4 regions of the Gordonia sp. ALPHA1B1 genome follow, and region 2 is predicted to be linked to each of the others. Evidence: predicted binding sites of a transcription regulator. Region 2 holds the regulator's gene; each other region holds the start of a gene.

Evidence for each region. Region 2 encodes LexA, which represses DNA repair genes until DNA is damaged. Its sites were predicted from a motif close to CGAACANNTGTTCG; they were not measured.
Region 1: a site for LexA is predicted at 1,021-1,034, ahead of FFS52_RS12930 (DUF222 domain-containing protein). Genes of this name have one in related genera too.
Region 3: a site for LexA is predicted at 3,134-3,147, ahead of FFS52_RS00415 (SAV_6107 family HEPN domain-containing protein). Genes of this name have one in related genera too.
Region 4: a site for LexA is predicted at 3,219-3,232, ahead of FFS52_RS11580 (HNH endonuclease signature motif containing protein). Genes of this name have one in related genera too.

Annotation. Positions count from the first base shown of each region.
Region 1 is NZ_SCOC01000016.1:80,111-84,780, forward strand. It holds gene FFS52_RS12930 (DUF222 domain-containing protein) at 1-970, opposite strand, end outside; gene FFS52_RS12935 (hypothetical protein) at 1,115-2,032, opposite strand; gene FFS52_RS12940 (hypothetical protein) at 2,226-2,420, shown strand; gene FFS52_RS12945 (hypothetical protein) at 2,420-2,755, shown strand; gene FFS52_RS12950 (hypothetical protein) at 2,868-3,230, opposite strand; gene FFS52_RS12955 (acetyl/propionyl/methylcrotonyl-CoA carboxylase subunit alpha) at 3,332-4,670, opposite strand, start outside.
Region 2 is NZ_SCOC01000003.1:41,424-46,093, reverse strand. It holds gene hrpA (ATP-dependent RNA helicase HrpA) at 1-1,603, shown strand, start outside; gene nrdR (transcriptional regulator NrdR) at 1,577-2,077, opposite strand; gene FFS52_RS02565 (LysM peptidoglycan-binding domain-containing protein) at 2,177-2,716, opposite strand; gene lexA (transcriptional repressor LexA) at 2,941-3,645, shown strand; gene FFS52_RS02555 (putative PEP-binding protein) at 3,623-4,670, opposite strand, start outside.
Region 3 is NZ_SCOC01000001.1:86,511-91,180, forward strand. It holds gene FFS52_RS00400 (DUF3153 domain-containing protein) at 1-528, opposite strand, end outside; gene FFS52_RS00405 (NAD(P)/FAD-dependent oxidoreductase) at 594-2,213, opposite strand; gene FFS52_RS00410 (GNAT family N-acetyltransferase) at 2,216-2,890, opposite strand; gene FFS52_RS00415 (SAV_6107 family HEPN domain-containing protein) at 3,256-3,729, shown strand; gene FFS52_RS00420 (DUF3040 domain-containing protein) at 3,896-4,297, shown strand.
Region 4 is NZ_SCOC01000014.1:23,003-27,672, reverse strand. It holds cobalamin riboswitch at 1-4, shown strand, start outside; gene FFS52_RS11595 (iron ABC transporter permease) at 51-1,130, shown strand; gene FFS52_RS11590 (ABC transporter ATP-binding protein) at 1,154-1,960, shown strand; gene FFS52_RS11585 (ABC transporter substrate-binding protein) at 1,972-3,051, shown strand; gene FFS52_RS11580 (HNH endonuclease signature motif containing protein) at 3,257-4,670, shown strand, end outside.

The DNA of each region.
Region 1 (4,670 bases), on a different contig from region 2:
GGGTGTCGGTGTCATCGTTCCCGGAGTGGCGCGCGGGTGCCTCAGTCGTGTGGTCGGCGGTGTCCACTGTCGCTGCGTCGACGTCGCCGGTGGTGTTGGCTTCAATGTCCATTGCGGCAGGTCGGCAGTCGTCGCATTCGCACGCGATAGAAGCTTCGCCCCGCGCGAGCGCTTTCAGAGCATCGACTCGGCGGTTGGCCAACTTTCGAGGGTCACCGGCGTGGACCGCGGTGGCCATCGCCGTCAGGCGGGCGTCGAACTCGGCGGAATCAGCAGTGGGCAGCGTGCCGGAGATCCGGGACTGCCCGGGTGTGAACCGGTCGGGGGTGACGGTCACCTTGCGGTCGGATTTCACTCGCTCCTTGCGTCGGCGGATCGCGTCGGGTGCCCACTTGGCGACGATGGAATCGACCATGGCGGTGAACCGGGCCGTGGACATCGGTGCGCGGGCGAAGATCGCCTCGGCGAGATGGGCGTCGACGGTCTGCATCTCTTCGTCGTCGGTGATGAGGTCGGTGCGTTTGAGGGCGATGAGGAAGCGGCGCTTGTCGATTCGACCGCACGCGAGTGCGTGTCCGGTGAAGGAGAGTCGGTAGCGCAGTGCGTCGCCGGCTTCGATGAGATCTTTCGCCTCGGCCGGCGTCACGGTGAGGGTGGCACCGACTTCGGCGATGGCCTGTTCGAGACCGTTGGGCCCGAACTGCTCGTAGGGATTCTCACCAGCGGCCACCCGCGCGGACAGGTGCTCGAAGGCTTCGATGGAGTCGAGTTCGCCGCTGTGCGTCTCGGCGCGCCGCTGCGCGTAGTCCATCTCGCGTTCGTCGTGAATGAGGCTGGCAACGACCATCATTCGATGCGCCGACGCTGCCGCCAAACCCGCGCAGTGGTTGAGGACCTCGACGAGTTCGGCAGCGGAGAGTTCATGGTCGGGACGAAAGCGCGGCTCGACCGACTCCTGTGATGGGTCCACAGATGTAGTGGACCCGGCCCCCGCCCCCGATGACATACCTCCACGATACTCGAATATATGTTCGAGTCAAGGGTGTATTTGTTTCTCCTTCGAATATCCGATGATGCAACCACGACGCACCGACAGGTCATCCTCAGATCGAGGTCAGCGATGTCCGCGTGGCAGGCCGATGCGGATCAGGCGTGGGTCCTGCGTGATCTCGCGTACCTCGAATGTCGGGTCGATCTCCTCCGCCACCCGATCGACGATCAGAGAACCGTTGCTGTCGAACCCGATTCGGTGGTGAGTCAACCTGGTCGTGAACTTCCAGACGGCCATCGCTTCGACCTCAGTGGTGACCGAGTCTTCGCATCGGACACAGTCGAGTGCTGCGTCACTGTCCGGATCGTCGGCGTGTTCGTCGCATGGCTCCCAGTCCGAGGTGACGAGGTATCCGGGGTCCCACAGGGAGCCCTCCGTCGGCGGCCATTCCACCGAGTACCACTCGCCGGCAGCGATTCCGTACGTTCCGATGGCCTCGTCGAGCACGGCCTTGCGGTCGGCTTCGGTCCATTCGATCCGGGGTGGAATCGCCACGTCCTCGATGGGGTCGATTCCGGCGTAGTCGGCGGGATCGCCGAGCAGTTCGGTATCGGTGGCCTCGTGCTGCGTTGCCCGACCGACGGATTCATGTGTGTCGAGCACTGCGGCCTCGGCTGTCGCAGCGTCGATATCCGCTGCCAGGTAGGCGGCGGAGTTCATCCGCTCATGAACCGCTCTCGCCGGGATCCGCGAGACGAGTTCGTCGACCACCGCTTGCTCGGCGTCGTAGAGCGCTCCGGATGCCAAGCGGAGTGCCGTCTTCCCAACCGGCACAGAGATTCCCGATGTCCGGCAGTCCCACAACTCGGCGGCGATCCGATCGCGCCGGTCGACCAACTCCCACGCGAGAGCTCTGGCTGATTCGCCGGATGTCGAGTGTGGGATCAGCGACTGCTCCTGCAACTCGGCGATGATCCGAGTGAACCGATCGGAGCCTTCGCCGGACGAGTCGATCCAGTGATCGTTCGTGAACGTGCCCAACGCGGCACCTCCTCCCTGACGTTCTGTCTCGGTCGTCCATTCCTACGCCGAGAACCTACTCGGGGCCAGTGACATCAATCGTGGGGTGACTCGTCGCAATCGGACGGCGATCGTTGTGGTGGATGTCGGTGCCGCGTCGCATTCTGGTGACGGAAGCCGACAGGTCAACTCGGCCGAACCGAGAGGAGGCGACATGGTGAACTCGAAAGCCCTCGCAGAATTCATTGATTCGGCCGAGGCCGGCGCTCGCGCGGGCATCGTGCGCGAGACCGGAGAGATGTGCCGTTCCCATCGACACCGCCATTCATCGTCTGCGATCGACTCGATGAGCCCACTGACGGGCGTGGATTTCGAGGGGCCCGCGGAGGCCGAGCGAGGCGTCGCCTGATGGCGCCCGAACCCGTCCGACTCCCCGCCGCGATGGCGTCCCCGGCAGTCGGCTGCACTGTGAACGCCGGCTGGTATCCGCTCTTGGTTCGCCTCCATCGCCGGCTCTCAGCCGTCACCGACGACTTCACCTACGCGCAGATCAAAGAGAAGTTCGGGGTTTTGCGCTGCTACCTCAATTACGGAAACTCGGTCGACGATTTCACGTGGAGCCTTTGCGAGCTCCTGGTCGACGCGACAACCGACGAGTCGAGCACCGTATGCGAATTCTGCGGCGACCGAGGAGAAACCCGGTACGACCTTTCCTGGATCAAGACGACCTGCGGAGATTGCTGACCGTAACGTTCGGCGGTGAGCAAGACCTGGGTCATCTGAAGCGGCGCGCAGATCGCCGAATGGACGAAGATCGCCCCGGGTACGACGAATGGTCGTGTGCTGACTCCGCGTCTCAGCCGATCCCGCGCGACAGCATTTGCCCGACAACCAGACCGAGTGCACCCTCGGCAAACCTCGAGACCGGCCCGACGGCGGTGTCCAGCGCCTCGTCGTAGCCGTCGCGTGCCTCGCCCCACAGGCGGCCCGACGAGCCGTTCGGCGTGACCCCGATCAGGGCGATGAGCTCACCGGTGGTGGGGATGCAGATCGCCCAGACGAATCGTGTCTCCGACTCCCAGTCACGCTGCGCCGCAGCGACGTACGCGGCGGGGTCGTCGACCTCGAGATGAGACAACGCCGGGACGTCGGTGATCCGCTCGTCCGCACGAAGCGCACGCAGATACCACGTCCCGGCGTTGATCTCGACTGGTTGCATTGCCTTGTTGTACGCCCGCCCTTCGAGGCTCGTCGCTTGCGCTCCTCGCACCTCAGGGAGCAGGGGCGCTCGCACCTCAGGCAGCGAGGGAGCGGTGTGTCTTACTTCAGCTCGAGCAGCACCGTGCCCTGGGTGACGGCAGCACCGGCCTCGATGGTGAGGCCGGTGACGACGCCGTCCTTGTGGGCGGTGACCGGGTTCTCCATCTTCATGGCCTCGAGGACGACGACCAGATCGCCGGCGGCGACCTCCTGGCCCTCCTCCACGGCGACCTTGACGACGGTGCCCTGCATCGGAGCTGCCACGGCGTCGCCGGAAACGGCTGCGCCGCCACCCTTCTTGCGCGAACGTGCCTTCGGCTTCTTGCGGACGACGCCGTTGGCCGAGCCGCCACCGCCACCGAGGGCGAGATCGCCGGGCAGCGACACCTCGACGCGACGGCCGCCGACCTCGACGACGACGTTCTGCCGCGGGGCGGCCTCGTCGTCTTCGATGGGCTCGCCGCCGGTGTACGGCTCGATCGGGTTCTCCCAATCGGTCTCGATCCACTTGGTGTAGACGTCGAACTTCTCGCCGTCGCCGATGAAGGCGGGGTTGGAGACGATGTGCCGGTGGAACGGGATGACCGTCGCCAGGCCCTCGACCTCGAACTCGGCGAGTGCGCGACGCGAACGCTCCAGCGCCTGCTCGCGGGTCTCGCCGGTGACGATCAGCTTGGCCAGCATCGAGTCGAACTGGCCGCCGATGACGTCACCCTCGACGACGCCGGAGTCGACGCGGACGCCGGGGCCGGTCGGCTCCTTGTAGACCGAGATCGGTCCCGGGGCGGGCAGGAAGTTGCGGCCGGCGTCCTCACCGTTGATGCGGAACTCGAAGGCGTGACCGCGCGGGGTCGGGTCCTCGGTGATCTCCAGCTTCTCGCCGTTGGCGATGCGGAACTGCTGACGCACCAGGTCGATGCCCGCGGTCTCCTCGGTGACCGGGTGCTCCACCTGCAGGCGGGTGTTGACCTCGAGGAACGAGACCAGCCCGTCGCTGCCGACCAGGAACTCGACCGTGCCGGCGCCGTAGTAGCCGGCCTCGCGGCAGATGGCCTTGGCGGACTCGTGGATCTTGGTGCGCTGCTCGTCGGTCAGGAACGGGGCCGGGGCCTCCTCGACCAGCTTCTGGAATCGACGCTGCAGCGAGCAGTCGCGGGTGCCGGCGACGATGACGTTGCCGTGCTGGTCGGCGATGACCTGGGCCTCGACGTGGCGGGCCTTGTCGAGGTAGCGCTCGACGAAGCACTCGCCGCGACCGAACGCCGCGACGGCCTCACGCGTGGCCGACTCGAACAGATGCGGGATCTCCTCGATCGTGTACGCGACCTTCATGCCACGTCCACCGCCGCCGAATGCCGCCTTGATGGCGACCGGCACGCCGTGCTCCTGGGCGAAGGCG
Region 2 (4,670 bases):
CTTCGACCGCAATCGCACGCTTCTCGAGGCCGCCTCGGACGTCGAGAACCGCACGCGCACCCGGGGTCTGGTGATCACCGAGGACCAGCTCTTCGAGTTCTACGACCAGCGGCTACCGGCCGAGGTCACCTCCGCCCGGCACTTCGACACCTGGTGGAAGAAGGCCCGCCGGGTCGAACCCGATCTGCTGGATCTGCGCCCCGAGGACGTCACGGGAGGCACCGACGTCGCGCCGACGGACTATCCCGGCGCCTGGCAGCAGGGCGACACCCGACTCGAACTGCGCTACCGGTTCGAACCGGGCGCACCCGACGACGGCGTCACCGTCGTGATCCCGCAGGCACTGCTCCCCCACGTCCGACCGGCCGGCTTCGACTGGTCGGTCCCGGGCATGCGCGCCGAACTGGCCACCGCACTGGTCAAGTCGCTACCGAAACAGTTGCGCAAGAGCATGTCACCCGCGCAGCGGTTCGCCGAACTCGCGCTCGGCCGGCTCACCCCGCGCAAAGAGCCGCTGGCCACCGGGCTGGCGCGCGAGCTCTCGGCGATCACCGGGATGCGGGTCACCGCAGCCGATTTCGACACCGACCGGGTACCGCCGCACCTGCGCATGCATTTCGCGGTGGCCGACGACTCCGGACGGATCGTCTCCCGCGCCGACTCGTTGCCCGAACTCCAGCAGACCGGAACGCCCGCGGCGCCGAAGACGGTGTCGCGCACCCTGTATCGGACCTGGACCGCCGACGGGATCGGTTCGCTCGCCGAGCAGACCACGGTCGATGTCGCGGGGCAGCGGCTGACCCGGTACCCGACGATCGACGTGGTCTCCGATGCGAAGGGCCACGCGCGGGGCGTCGTCGTCGTCGATGCGGCGAGCCCCGAGACACGAGACCGCCTCCTGCGACGAGGGATCGTCGCCCTCCTCGACCTCGCGATACCTCCGCTGCACAAGCGGATCGCCGGCTCGCTGAGTCCGGTCGACCGACTCGCCCTGAGCCAGAGCCCGTACTCGACCACCGAGGCACTGCTCGCCGACTGCACCCGACGGGCCATTCGGGACACCGTCGCCGACATCGACGACGCAGAGCTCGCCGCGGTTCGCTCACCACAGTCCTTCTCGGCGCTGCTCGAACGGATCCGGCCACGGGTCGCCGCGGCCGCACCGGACTATTTCTCGCTGGCCGTCGCGGCCCTCGAACGGATGGCCCCGCTGCGGGCGGCGATCGACCGGCACGCCGGTTCGCTGGCTGCCGACGACGTCGCCGAACAGGTCACCCACCTCGTGTTCGATGGATTCGTGGCGGCCACCGCGCGACGCCACCTGGAGAATCTGCCGCGCTATCTCGACGGCGCGCAAGCACGTCTGGAGGCACTACCCGCGTCCGCAGCACGCGACCAGGCCGGGGTGGCCGCCGTCGATCGCGTCGTCGAACGGTGGGCCCAGCGTCTCGAACAGGTACCCGAGCACCGGCGGGCGGTGGTCGACGACGAAGCGCAGTGGCTCGTCGAGGAGTTGCGCGTGGGGCTGTTCGCCCAGCGTCTCGGTACCGCGTTCCCGGTGTCGGAGAAACGGGTCCTACGAGCTCTGGACCGACTCGGCTGACACGGGTTCGGCGAGCGCGCTCCCGGAGCCCGATGCCGCCTTCAGGTCGTCGATCTCGCGCTGGAAGTCCTCCACCGAGTCGAACGACCGGTACACCGAGGCGAAGCGCAGATACGCCACCTCGTCGAGATCGCGGAGCGGACCCAGGATGGCGAGTCCGACCTCGTTGCTGGGGATCTCGGCCGATCCACTGGCGCGCACCGTGTCCTCGACCTGCTGGGCGAGTTGCGCGAGCGCGTCCTCGGCGACGTGGCGGCCCTGACAGGCTCGCCGCACGCCGCGCATGACCTTCTCCCGGCTGAATGGTTCGGTCACGCCGTTGCGTTTGACCACCGCGAGCACGGCGCTCTCCACGGTCGAGAACCGGCGACCGCACTCCACACAGGAGCGACGGCGGCGGATGGCCTGCCCTTCATCTGCGACACGCGAGTCGATGACCTTGGTGTCGTCGTTCTTGCAGAAGGGGCAGCGCATCGTGTCCTCACGCAGGTCGCGGGACGCTGGAACGCACCCGAAGCGTGCGCCCCGCCGCTTGTCGGCCGGCCCCTGTGACATCGAGGATACCGCCCGGCCTCAGCGGTACCGGGGGGTGAGCAGGGGCTGGCCCACCTGCAGCGCGCTCGACCCCAGATCGTTCATCGCGACGATCTCGTCGATCACGACCTCGCGCGGCATCTCGGGTGCCACCCGGCCGGCGATCGAGCTGAGCGAGTCCCCCGAGCGCACGTGGACGACCTCGGCACTCACGGCGGACGGGGTCAGCGAGTCCGAGTAGTTCTGGCCCACGACACCGAACACCCACACGACGAACGCCAGCCCGACGCCGGCGAGGAGCGCGACCGCGGTGCGGCGGCGGCGACGGAACACCGCCGCGTCGGGTCCGACCGGGCCACGCCCGCGCACCCCGACCGGAGAGCCACAGTGGGTGCCGCCCACCCGTGGGGTCACCGGCGACGCACCCCGCGGTCGGGTGCCGGCCGGCCGGTTGTCTACCGGGCGGCCGCCGTCGGACAGCGGGGCGCGCGTCCGGACCCGATCGGCGCGGTCGGTGGGGGGCCGGACAGCGTCGGGACGGTCGGTGCGGACGGGAGCGACGAGAGTGGCGGTGCGCATGGTGCCCTCCGGTGTTCTGGTGTCTGGATCGTGCGGGGTGTGGCGGTCGGTGTTCGAACATCGATCAGATGTTCGATGCACTGATGTTCGAATTTGTAGCACGACGTCCCGACAAAGTCTCGCGACACATCGAACAAATGTTTGAGGTGCCGGTCGCACTCCGCTAGGCTCGGACCCGGCGCAAGCCATCTACCAGCACGTTCCGAAGACGAGAGGAACCGAACATGAGTGACACCGGCGATAGGCGCGGCCGAGCGCGGGGCGCCGACGACGAGGCCCCGTTCGACGCCGCCGCCGCCGAGGCCTCACTCACCCCGCGACAGGCCGGGGTCCTGGAGGTGATCCGCCGCTCGGTGCGCGAGCGCGGTTATCCGCCGAGCATCCGGGAGATCGGCGACGAGGTCGGCCTGGCCTCGACGTCGTCGGTGGCCCATCAGTTGCGGACGCTGGAACGCAAGGGGCTGCTCAAGCGCGACGCGAACCGTCCCCGTGCGGTCAACATCGCCCCGAGTGACACCCCGTCGCCGGACACCCCGTCGGCCGGTCAGCTGCCCGAGCCGACCTTCGTGCCGGTTCTCGGCCGAATCGCGGCCGGCGGTCCGATCCTGGCCGAGGAGGCCGTCGAGGACGTCTTCCCGCTGCCCCGTGAGCTGGTCGGCGAGGGATCTCTCTTCCTGTTGCGCGTCGTCGGCGAGTCGATGATCGACGCCGCGATCTGCGACGGCGACTGGGTCGTGGTCCGGCAGCAGAACGTCGCCGACAACGGCGACATCGTCGCGGCCATGATCGACGGCGAGGCCACCGTGAAGACCTTCAAGCGTCAGGGCCCCAACGTCTGGCTCATGCCGCACAACGAACTGTTCGATCCGATCCCGGGCAACGATGCCGTCATCCTCGGCAAGGTCGTCACCGTGATGCGGCGAGTCTGACCTCTCCACCGACCGAACCGTCGAGCACCGCCGCGGCAGCCTCGCGCGCCGCGGCGGGATCCGAGGTGGCCAGGGCAGCCTCGGCGGCGGCCCGGCAGTCCGGTGCGGACACCTCGCCGAGCCGGGCCCCCACGGCCGCGGCAGCAGCCGGCGCGCTGGACAGCGAGGTGACCCCGAGACCGACGAGCACGCAGGCGAGGTTCGGATCGGCGGCGGCCTCGCCGCACACCCCGACCGGCTTTCCCTGACGTGCACCCGCTGCCGCGACACCCGCGATGAGGCTCAACACGGCCGGTTGCCACGGGTCGGTCAGTCCGGCGAGATCGGCCGACATCCGGTCGGCCGCCATCGTGTACTGGGTCAGATCGTTGGTGCCGATGGATACGAAGTCCACCTCGGCGAGGACGGCTTCGGCCAGGATCGCCGCCGCGGGCACCTCGATCATCACCCCGGCGACCAGACCACGGCCGCGGACCTCGGCGGCGAAGGTGCGCGCCTCCGCCGGCGAGGCGATCATCGGCGCCATGACCCACGGCGCGACGGCCGACCCCGACGCGGCCTGCGCGATCGCGTCGAGCTGATGCGCGCGGATCTCGGGGTGCGCCAGCGCGATCCGATCGCCCCGCACGCCGAGCGCTGGGTTCGATTCGTCGGGATGGGTCACGAACCGGAGCGGTTTGTCGGACCCGGCGTCGAGGGTGCGGATGACCACCTTCTGCCCGTCGAACGCATCGAGCACCTCCCGGTAGATCGCGGCCTGCTCGTCCACCGACGGTTCGTCGGCACGCTCGAGGAACGCGAGTTCGGTGCGGAAGAGCCCGACGCCCTCGACGGGGTACCCGGCCGCGGCGCGTGCCGACGATCCGTCGGCGACGTTGGCGAGCACCGCCACGGCCACCCCGTCGGCGGTCTGCCCCGGACCGGTCCAGCCGGCGACGAGTGCGGCATGCCGCCGATCCTCGTCGACGCGAGCCCGGGCCGCCTCCGCATCGGGCTCCACCTCGATTCGCCCGGTGCTGCCGTCG
Region 3 (4,670 bases), on a different contig from region 2:
CCCGCTGCGCTTGGCGGTGAGATCCATCGTCAGCGAGGTGTCGCCGTAGGCGTCGGCCACGATGTCGCCCAGTTGGGCGAACTGCCCCGCGGTGAGATCGCTGAACGACGCCCGCGTTCCGACGCGCGTGGCGGGATCGTCCTCGTCGGGGTTCTCGTCCGCGCCGGCCTCGTCGTTTCCGGCGGGCTCGGAGGGTGAGGGGGATTCGGCCGTGTTCTCGGGTCCGGCGCCCGGAGACGACGGCGCGTCGGGACGATCGGGCACCTGTTTGTAGTCGGTCACCGAGACCTGCCCCATCATCGACTCGGGGAGGTCGAACTGCGGTGTCCCGCGCGGATTGTCCGGGGTGGTCGCCACGACGACGCTCCCCGAGTAGCGATCTCCCACCGTCGTCGACCGTTCGAGACAACCGGCCATCAGCGGGGAGAGAGCGACGAGAGCGACGGCCACCGCGGACGGCAACAGGCGCCGGGCTCGGCGGGACCCGGGCGCACCCGGTACGGGATTCGACGAACGCACGGTGCTCATCGTGCCAGACCCCGGCCGGACCGCGGGGCACCCGTCACACCGCGCCGCGTCGGGTGTCGGCGGTGTCAGGGCCGACGGCCGAGACCCCGACGCCCGCGTCGCAGCGCCAGGTGGGCGGCGATGTAACCGCTCGCGCCGGTGACACCTCCGCCGGGGTGAGTCGACGCTCCGGCGAGGAGCAGGCCGTCGGCACCGGGGACGCGGTGTCCGGCGAGGTCGGGGGTGGGACGCCACATGAACATCTGGTCGATGGACATCTCGACATGCATGATGTTGCCGCCGATCAGGCCCAGCTCATCGGCCAGATCTCGCGGCGTCTGGACGTGCCGATGCGCGACCGACTCGGCGAAACCGGGCGCGTGGCGGTCCACCTCGTCGACGACGGCCTTCGCGGCGCGGTCCGCCGCGGCCGGCCAGTCGCCGTCGGCCAGCCGGTACGGATGCCACTGTGCCCAGAGATTGATGACGGAGCGGCCCGGGGGCGCGAGCGTCGGATCGATCGCCGAATAGCTCATCGCGACCACGGCCGGGCGCGGCGGGAGCTCGCCCACCGACGCCGCGGCATGGGCTCGGGTGAGGTGGGCGCGGTCGGTGACCAGCAGTCCGAGAGCCGAATGGACGCCGTGCTCGGGCAGGTCGCCGGGCAGCCCCTGGTAGTCGGGCAGGCCGGTCGTCCCCAGGCGAACCGCCATCCCGATCCCGCTGCCCACGACGATGGTGCGTCGCCACCGGTCGATGACGCCCGCGTCGAAACCGCCGGCGGCGAGGAGGTCGAGCGTGGTGAGCACGTGGCAGGCGTGGATGACTGTTGCGGCACAACGGGATTGACCCGTGCTGGTGAGCACCCGCCAGTGGTCGCCGCAGCGGGCGACGGAGACCGCGGGGTCGCCGCAGGAGACACGGCCGCCGTCCTGGTGGATTCGGTGCACGAGGGCCTCGGTGAGTGCGCCGCTGCCCCCGATCGCGCGTCCGGGCGGGATTCGGTGCATGAGTGCGGCGAATCCGATCATCGGCGCCGTGCCCGGTGCGCTCATGGGCGGTCCGGACTGGGCGCCGAACCACGCGAGTCCCGCCTTGAGCTGTTCGGACTCGAAATACTCGTCGAGGAGGGAATCGCCGGAGGCCATCAATTCGGCGGTCAGGTTCAGCACCCGGCCGCCGCGCCGGCCGAACAACCCCGTGCGTGCCGTGGTGGCGGTGCCGCCGAGCCCGCCGAAGGCCCGGCCGAACTTCCCCATCGTCGCGGGTTGGTAGAACGCATCCATGACCGCCCGCGCCCGCGGCGTCCACGTCTCCACGAAGCGTCGATATGCGGCGGCATCGGCTGCACCACAGGCGTTCTCGATGGAAGCGCACGTCGCGTCGAGGTCGGTGCGGAAGACGATCGGCGGGGCGGTCGCGGTGGCCGGGACGAACGCCCACGGATCGCAGTCGATGTAGCGCAGGCCGTGCGCGGCGAGGTCGAGGTCGTCGAGAACGGGGGAGTGACGGATCATCAGATGCGACGACGACCCCCGGTCGACCCGATGTCCGGGGAACCGTTCGACGGTGGAGACCGCGCCGCCTGGGATGTCGTCCCGCTCGAGTGCCTCCACATCCCGTCCGGCCTGTGCCAGGTAGGCCGCGGCGATCAGGCCGTTGTGGCCCGCGCCGATGACGACGGCGTCACGCCGTGTGCCGTGCATCGTCAGCTCCCGGTACCGGCGCGGCGGGCGGCGGCCGGGGGTTGCAGTTCCAGGGGGAGCGGACGGCCGAGGAACGCGAACGGACGCGGATCGCCGGTGAAGGTGAAGTGGCGCAGGACGTCGGTGAAACCCATCCGCCGGTACAACGACCACGCGCGGTTGTCCTCGGCGGGGATCTCCGGGGTCGACAGCAGCACATGGCGTTCGGGCCGGTCGGCCAGCAGCCGGGCGAGGAGCCCCTGGCCGATACCTCGGCCCTGAGCGGTCGGGTGGACGTGCAGCTCGGTGAGCTCGAAGTAGTCGCGCGCGATCGCCTCGACCGTCTCGGGCGGTCGGCCCGTCTGGCGGAGTCCGAGCCGCAGCTGCTGGTTCCACCATTGACCGGTCGCGCCGGTGTAGCCGTAGGCGATGCCGACGAGCAGGTCGTCGGGTCCGAAGCCGACCGGCGGACCGACCCGGCGCCGCGCGGCCGGCATGGTCCGCGCCTCGTGTGGGGTCACCGTCTCGACCGCGCCCATCGCACGCCATCCGGGCCGCGCGATGTGTTCGCGCCAGAGCCCGGCCCGATGGATCTCCGTACCGCGCGGATAATTCATCGCGGTCACGTAGATCTCCAGGGCCGGCTCGAGCCAGGCCCGGGCGTCCTGGCCACTCAGGCTCACCAGGCGGATGGTCAACGGATTTCCGTTCTCTGCATCGTTCGTCCTGCGTCGTCGACCTGTAGACGAGGTCGGCTGCCGCTGGGGCGGGCCGCCCTCTGCCGGGGGCATCGCGTCGCAGGCCACTTCCGGGAATTGTCCTATCGATGATGCACACTCGGCAGGAATCGGCCCGCAGGTGGTGGCGTTGTACTCCCCGGCGGGGGTTTCGGGTCACAGATGTCTTGAACGCCGACGCCGGGATAGCTATATTGAACGTGTCGAACGGATGTTCGATGAATGTGCCTCCGCAAGCTGTTCGCGTTCATCCGACGACACGGTCCGGCGGCGGACGAGGGAAGCGTCTGCCGCCGGACACAGCCCATACGCACGAGGAGGACGACATGGCCAGACACCGCAGCGCCACGGCTCTCACCCACGCGGCGCCCGTCGACCCGGTGATGGTCGGTCGAGCGCGCGATCTCCTCGAGCGTGCACACGTGCTCTTCGACAATGCCGACGGCGTCGACGACGACGTCGAGCGGTTCCGTCAGCTGTACCTCGTTGCCCTCCGCGCCTCGGGCGCGGCCCTCGCCGTGCACGAACCGGTCGGGACCGTGCGGCGCAGGACGTCGAACGCCTGGACCCGCATCGGTGTGGTCGCCCCAGAGCTGGCGCCGATCGCCGCCCGGTTCGCCGCGCTGTCGCCGGTTCGGATGAAGATCGAGTCCGGGATCATCCGCACGATCGACCCCGACAGCGTCGCCGGCATGCGGCTGCTCGTCCTCGACTTCCTGCGTCGGGTCGAGACGATGGTCATCGCCTACGAGCAAGGAAAACTCGGTGCCGAAGCGCCGCAGATCGGCGCGACGGCGTGAATCCGGCCACACTTTGCGGTTTCTGGCACCGCCCGGTCGTCGGCAACAGCGAGTAATGGTGGTCGCGGTCGATTTCACCTCGTATCATGGGACGATATAGGCGCAGACGCCTTTCCGGTCGCGGGTGACCTTCGTCGGCGTCACGGATCAGTGAGAAGGAGGGTCGGTGCCACTTTCGGAGCACGAGCAACGCATGCTCGAACAGATCGAGAGCGCGCTGTACGCGGAAGACCCCAAGTTTGCGTCCAGTGTCAAGCGTCGGCGCCTTGGGAAGTCGAGCGGTCGTCGTCGCCTGCAGGCGGCAGCGGTCTTCGTCGTCGGCCTGGTGATGCTGGTCGGCGGACTCATCGTCAACATCAACATCGGCGGATTCCCGATCGTGAGCCTCCTGGGCTTCCTGGTGATGTTCGGGGCCGGCCTCTTCGCTCTCTGGGGAGACAACAACACCGCCGAGGCGGGCTCGTCGTCGACCAGGTCCGGCAAGAAGCAATCGGGGTCGTCCGGCGCCAAGCGCAAGCTGTCAGAACGCATGGAGGAGCGATTCAATCGCCGGTTCGAGCAGGAGTGATCCGCTGATCCCGACTCCGCGTTCGTCGATCGGCTGACCGACTCCCGCAACTTCGCATATTCGACTGAGCCGCGTGCCTTCGGGCACGCGGCTCTTTCATGTCCTCGATTGCTCTCCAGAGCACGCTGAACGGATCCGGGCGCACGGTCGACGGGATCGAACGCCCGGTCAACGGTCCTCGCGCTTCCATACTGGCGATCCCCACTTCTCGCCACCGGCGATCCCCACTTCTCCCCACCGGGTCGCCCCACTTTGCCCCACTAGAGGATTTACGCCTGGAATTCCCGCCTCTCGGACCTCATCGGTATCTCTGGTCACACGCTGGTTGCCCTTCTTTCCGCCCATGACGCGCCGGCGACACGCGCGTTCATCG
Region 4 (4,670 bases), on a different contig from region 2:
CCATCGTGTATCTCGCGCACAGATACCCAGACCGATAGGCAGTACCACCCGTGTCCCGTCGTACCGACGGCACGACCGAGAGCGCGACCGCCCCGTCGGTCCGGCGACTCCCGTCGACGCCGCTAGCCGCAGTATTGTTCGTCCTCACCCTCCTCAGCATCGCCCTGGCCACCGCTTTCGGCGCGGAGACCATCCCCGTCGGCGACGTGTGGCACACCGTCGTCGGCCGGATGACCGGGGCTGAGCTCGACTCCGCGCACGCCGTCATCATCTGGGATCTCCGGTTGCCCCGGTCCGTGCTGGCCGCGCTGGTCGGAGCCGGGCTGGCGCTGGCCGGCGCACTCATGCAGGCCCTGGTCCGCAACCCACTGGCCGAGCCGTACCTGCTGGGTGTGTCCGCCGGCGCGGCGGTCGGGGCCACCGCGGTGATGACCCTCGGCGTGCTCGCGGGACTGGGCGTCTGGGCGCTGTCCGGCGGGGCGCTGCTCGGCGCGCTGGCCGCCACCGTCACGGTGTACCTGGTGGCCCGCGCCCAGGGCGGGCTGACCGCGCTGCGACTCATCCTGTCCGGGGTGGTGTTGTCCTCGGCGTTCATGGCGTTGTCGTCGCTGCTGGTGTTCACCGCCGCCGACCCGCACGCCGCCGACAACGTGATGTTCTGGATGCTCGGCAGCGTCGCGGGCGCCACCTGGGCGAAAGTGCAGATCGCCGGGGCGGTCGTGCTGGTCACCGTCGTGGCCATGCTCGCCATCCACTCCTGGCTCGATGCCTACGCGGCCGGCACCGACACCGCGACGTCGCTGGGCGTGCCGGTACGCGCGATGCGCAACGCGCTGTTCGGTGTCCAGGGTCTCCTGGTCGGCGTGCTCGTCGCGGTGGCGGGCGGCATCGGCTTCGTCGGTCTCATCGTCCCGCACGCGGCGCGACTCCTGGTCGGCGCCACCCACCGCGCGATGTTGCCGGTGGCGGTCTGCGGCGGTGCGCTCTTCCTGGTGTGGGTCGACGTCATCTCGCGGGTGGCGGCCGCACCGCGCGAGATGCCGCTGGGCATCGTGACCGGACTGATCGGGGCGCCGATCTTCCTGTTCCTCATGGGACGACGCCAATACGTGTTCGGGGGTGGCTCGTGACCGACCCCGCCCGCGCATCGTCGATGTCGTTGCGCGCGAACGCGCTTGCGTGCCGTCGCGGTGGCCGCGTCGTACTGCGGGATGTCGATCTCGCGGTCCCCGCCGGCACCCGACTGGCCATCGTCGGGCCCAACGGTTCCGGCAAGACCACCCTGCTGCGCACGCTGTGCGGTCTCGAACGACCAGTCGCCGGCACCGTCGAGGTGAACGGAGACGACCTCCACCACATCCCCTCCCGACGCCGCGCCATGTCGATGGCGGTGGTCGGCCAGGAGGAACAGCCCTCCGCGGAGCTGACGGTCGCCGAGGCGGTCGGCCTCGGCCGGACCCCGTACCGGTCGGCCTGGTCCACCGGGAGTTCCGACGACAAGACGGTGGTCGATCGCGCGTTGATCCAGGTCGGGCTCGACGGCTGGGGCACCCGCTCGTGCACCCAGCTGTCCGGCGGCGAACGGCACCGCGTCGTCCTCGCCCGCGCGCTCGCTCAGCAGACCCCGATCCTGGTGCTCGACGAACCCACCAATCACCTGGACGCCGCCTGGCGACTACGACTGATGGAGGTTCTCGACGAGCTCGACGCCACCGTGGTCGCGGCGATGCACGACCTCGACCTCGTGTTGCGTCACTTCGACTCCGTCGCAGTGGTTTCCGACGGCGGTGTCATCGTGCACGGGCCACCGGTCGAGGTGCTGACGCCGGCTCTGCTGGCCGACGTCTTCGAGGTGTCCGGCACCGTCGTCGACCATCCATCGACGGGCCTGCCCCATCTGCTCCTGAACACTCCCACCACCACACCCGCCCCCAGCACTCTGACGAAAGACATCCCGTGAGAGGACATCCTTTGACCATACGTACGTCCCGAGTCCACCCGACCGTCGCCATCGTGGCGGCGGCTCTGACGCTGGGAACTGCCACCGCCTGCGGTGCCGACAGCACTGTGGCGTCGGAAAGCACTGTCGCCATATCGAATTGCGGAGCCGACGTCGCTTACCCGCAACCCCTCGACCGGTTGTTCGTCAACGACGGCGGCATGATCGCGATCGCACTCGCCGCGGGTGCCCGTGACAACATGGTGGCGGTCAGCGCGCTCGCCCGGGGCAAGGACGTCCTGCGGCTGGAGTACGGACCCCAGGTCGACACGCTGAACGAGGTCGCGACCGAACGTCCCACCCTCGAGAACATCGTCGCGGCGAAACCCCAAGTGCTGTATGCCGGATACAACTACGGCATGAGCGAGTCGCGCGGGATCACACCCGAGATCCTCGCCGGACACGGCATCGACGTGTACCAGTTGTCCGAGGCGTGCCGGCAGACCGAGGGCGAGGCGCAGCGCGGCACCATGGACCCGTGGGTCGCGCTCGACACCGATCTGCGCAACATCGGCACCCTCACCGGCAATCCCGAGCAGGGCGCCGCCGCGGCCGACGAGGTGGCCGACCGCCTCGAGAAGCTGCGCGCCGCACCACAACCCGCCGCGAAACCGACGGTCTTCGTCTTCGACAGCGTCTCGGACACCATCTTCTCCTCCGGATCCTTCGGCGGCCCGCAGGGCATCATCGACGCCGCGGGCGCGCGCAACGCGACCGAGGACATCGAGGACACCTGGACCGCCGTGAGCTGGGAACGCCTCACCACCGCGGACCCCGACGTCATCGTGTTCGTCGACTATCCCGGCCAGTCGGTCGAGGAGAAGATCGCCGCCTTGCGCTCGAATCCGGCGAGCCGGAACCTGAAGGCGGTGCGCGAGAACCGCTTCGTGAACCTGCCGTACGCGATGTGGGTGTCGAGCCCACTCAACATCGACGCCGCCGAGATCATGCGCGGCGTTCTCGAGAACCACGGCCTCGCACCGGAATCCGGTATCACCCCGTCCCTGGATGTCGCGCAATTGGACCTCGGGGGCAACAACTGGCTGGAGTGAGTCGCGGGACGCCCCGTTGAACACGTGGGGCCGCGGCGATCGTCATGCCGCCGCCCCACGGAGTAGTCGGTGGACCCCCTACCACGAGGCACCGACAAGTTACCGGCTCCGAATAGCGTTGCACAACATCAGTTTTGGCTTGCAACGCGCTCGCAACGGTGTACACTCGAACGTACATTCGCGGCAACGGTTCTCGGGGGTGACCATGTCTGACGAACAAGCGGCGCGGCGACCGCGCGCCCTCGAGTTGGTGGCCGACCTGCACCGCATCCTCGGTGAGTTGCAGACCGTGGACCTGTCGCCGTGTACCGATGCCGAACTCGCCGACGTGGCCGCGGAGACCGAGCGCGCGATCGCGCGTCTGACCGTCGCCGGAGACCGGCAGATCGATCAGGTCGAGGCCCGCGACCTACCCCGCAAGGCCGGCTGCCGCACCCTCATGCAGTACATGACCCACCGGCTACGAGTCTCGAACCCGATGCGCCGCCGTAAGCAGATGGACGCCACCGCCCACCGGACCAGCCTCGGCGGCGAGGTCCTCCCACCCGAATACCCCTGCCTCGCCGAAGCTTTCGCACAAGGCACAGTCGGCACCGCCCACGTACAAGCCACCCTCGACGTCCTCGACCGCATCCCCGGCACCATCGACCACGATGTACAGGTCGCCGCTGAGCGGCAGATGGCCGAGATCGCCGAAGCCCACACGCCTGCCGAGATCACCCAGCTCGGCTCGCGGCTGCTCGCCCACCTCGATCCCGACGGCACACTGGCCGACGACACCGACCAGAAACGACGCCGCGGCCTGTGGATCGGTCGGCAACGCGCCGATGGCACCGCCAAGATCTCCGGCACCCTGACCCCCGCACTCGCCGCCCGACTGACCATGATGTTCGCCGTGTGGGGCAAACCCGGACTCAACAACCCCGACGACCCCGCCTCGCCCCAAGGCCCGGCCGGTGCCGCCGACCCCGACGCCCTGACCGCCGCAGCCGACCGCGACCAACGCACCCTCGCCCAGACCAATCACGACGCCCTCGATGCCGCACTCGCCGCAGGCTTCGCCGACGGAACACTCGGCACCTCGCACCGAGGGCTACCCGTGCAACTGATCATCAAAGCCGACCTCAACGACCTCATCCGCGAAGCCGGACTCGCCACCACCGCCACCGGCACCCTGCTGCCCATCCGGGACTTGATCACGATGGCCGCCGACATGCAACCCTGGCTCGCGATCTTCAAAGACGCCACCACCGTCCCCCTGCACTTCGGACGGGGCAAACGCCTGGCCACCCGCGAACAACGCCTCGTCTCCTTCGCCCGTCCCGACGGGGAAGTGTGTTCGGCACCCGGGTGCGATCAACCCGCCACCCACGTCGAGCTTCATCACGCCGAACGAGACTGGGCCAAGGGCGGTCTCACCGACATCGACGACCTCGCCCCGGCCTGTCCCCGTCACAACCGCATGGTCGGCGACCAACCCGGCCAATACACCACCCGCATCGCCCGATCCGGCCCCGACGAAGGCCGCTGCCTGTGGCGGTTGAACGCCGAACCCGGCGCACCGCCCAACCCCGAACACATCAACCGCCGACCCGACATACCCCGGCGGTTCGCACAAC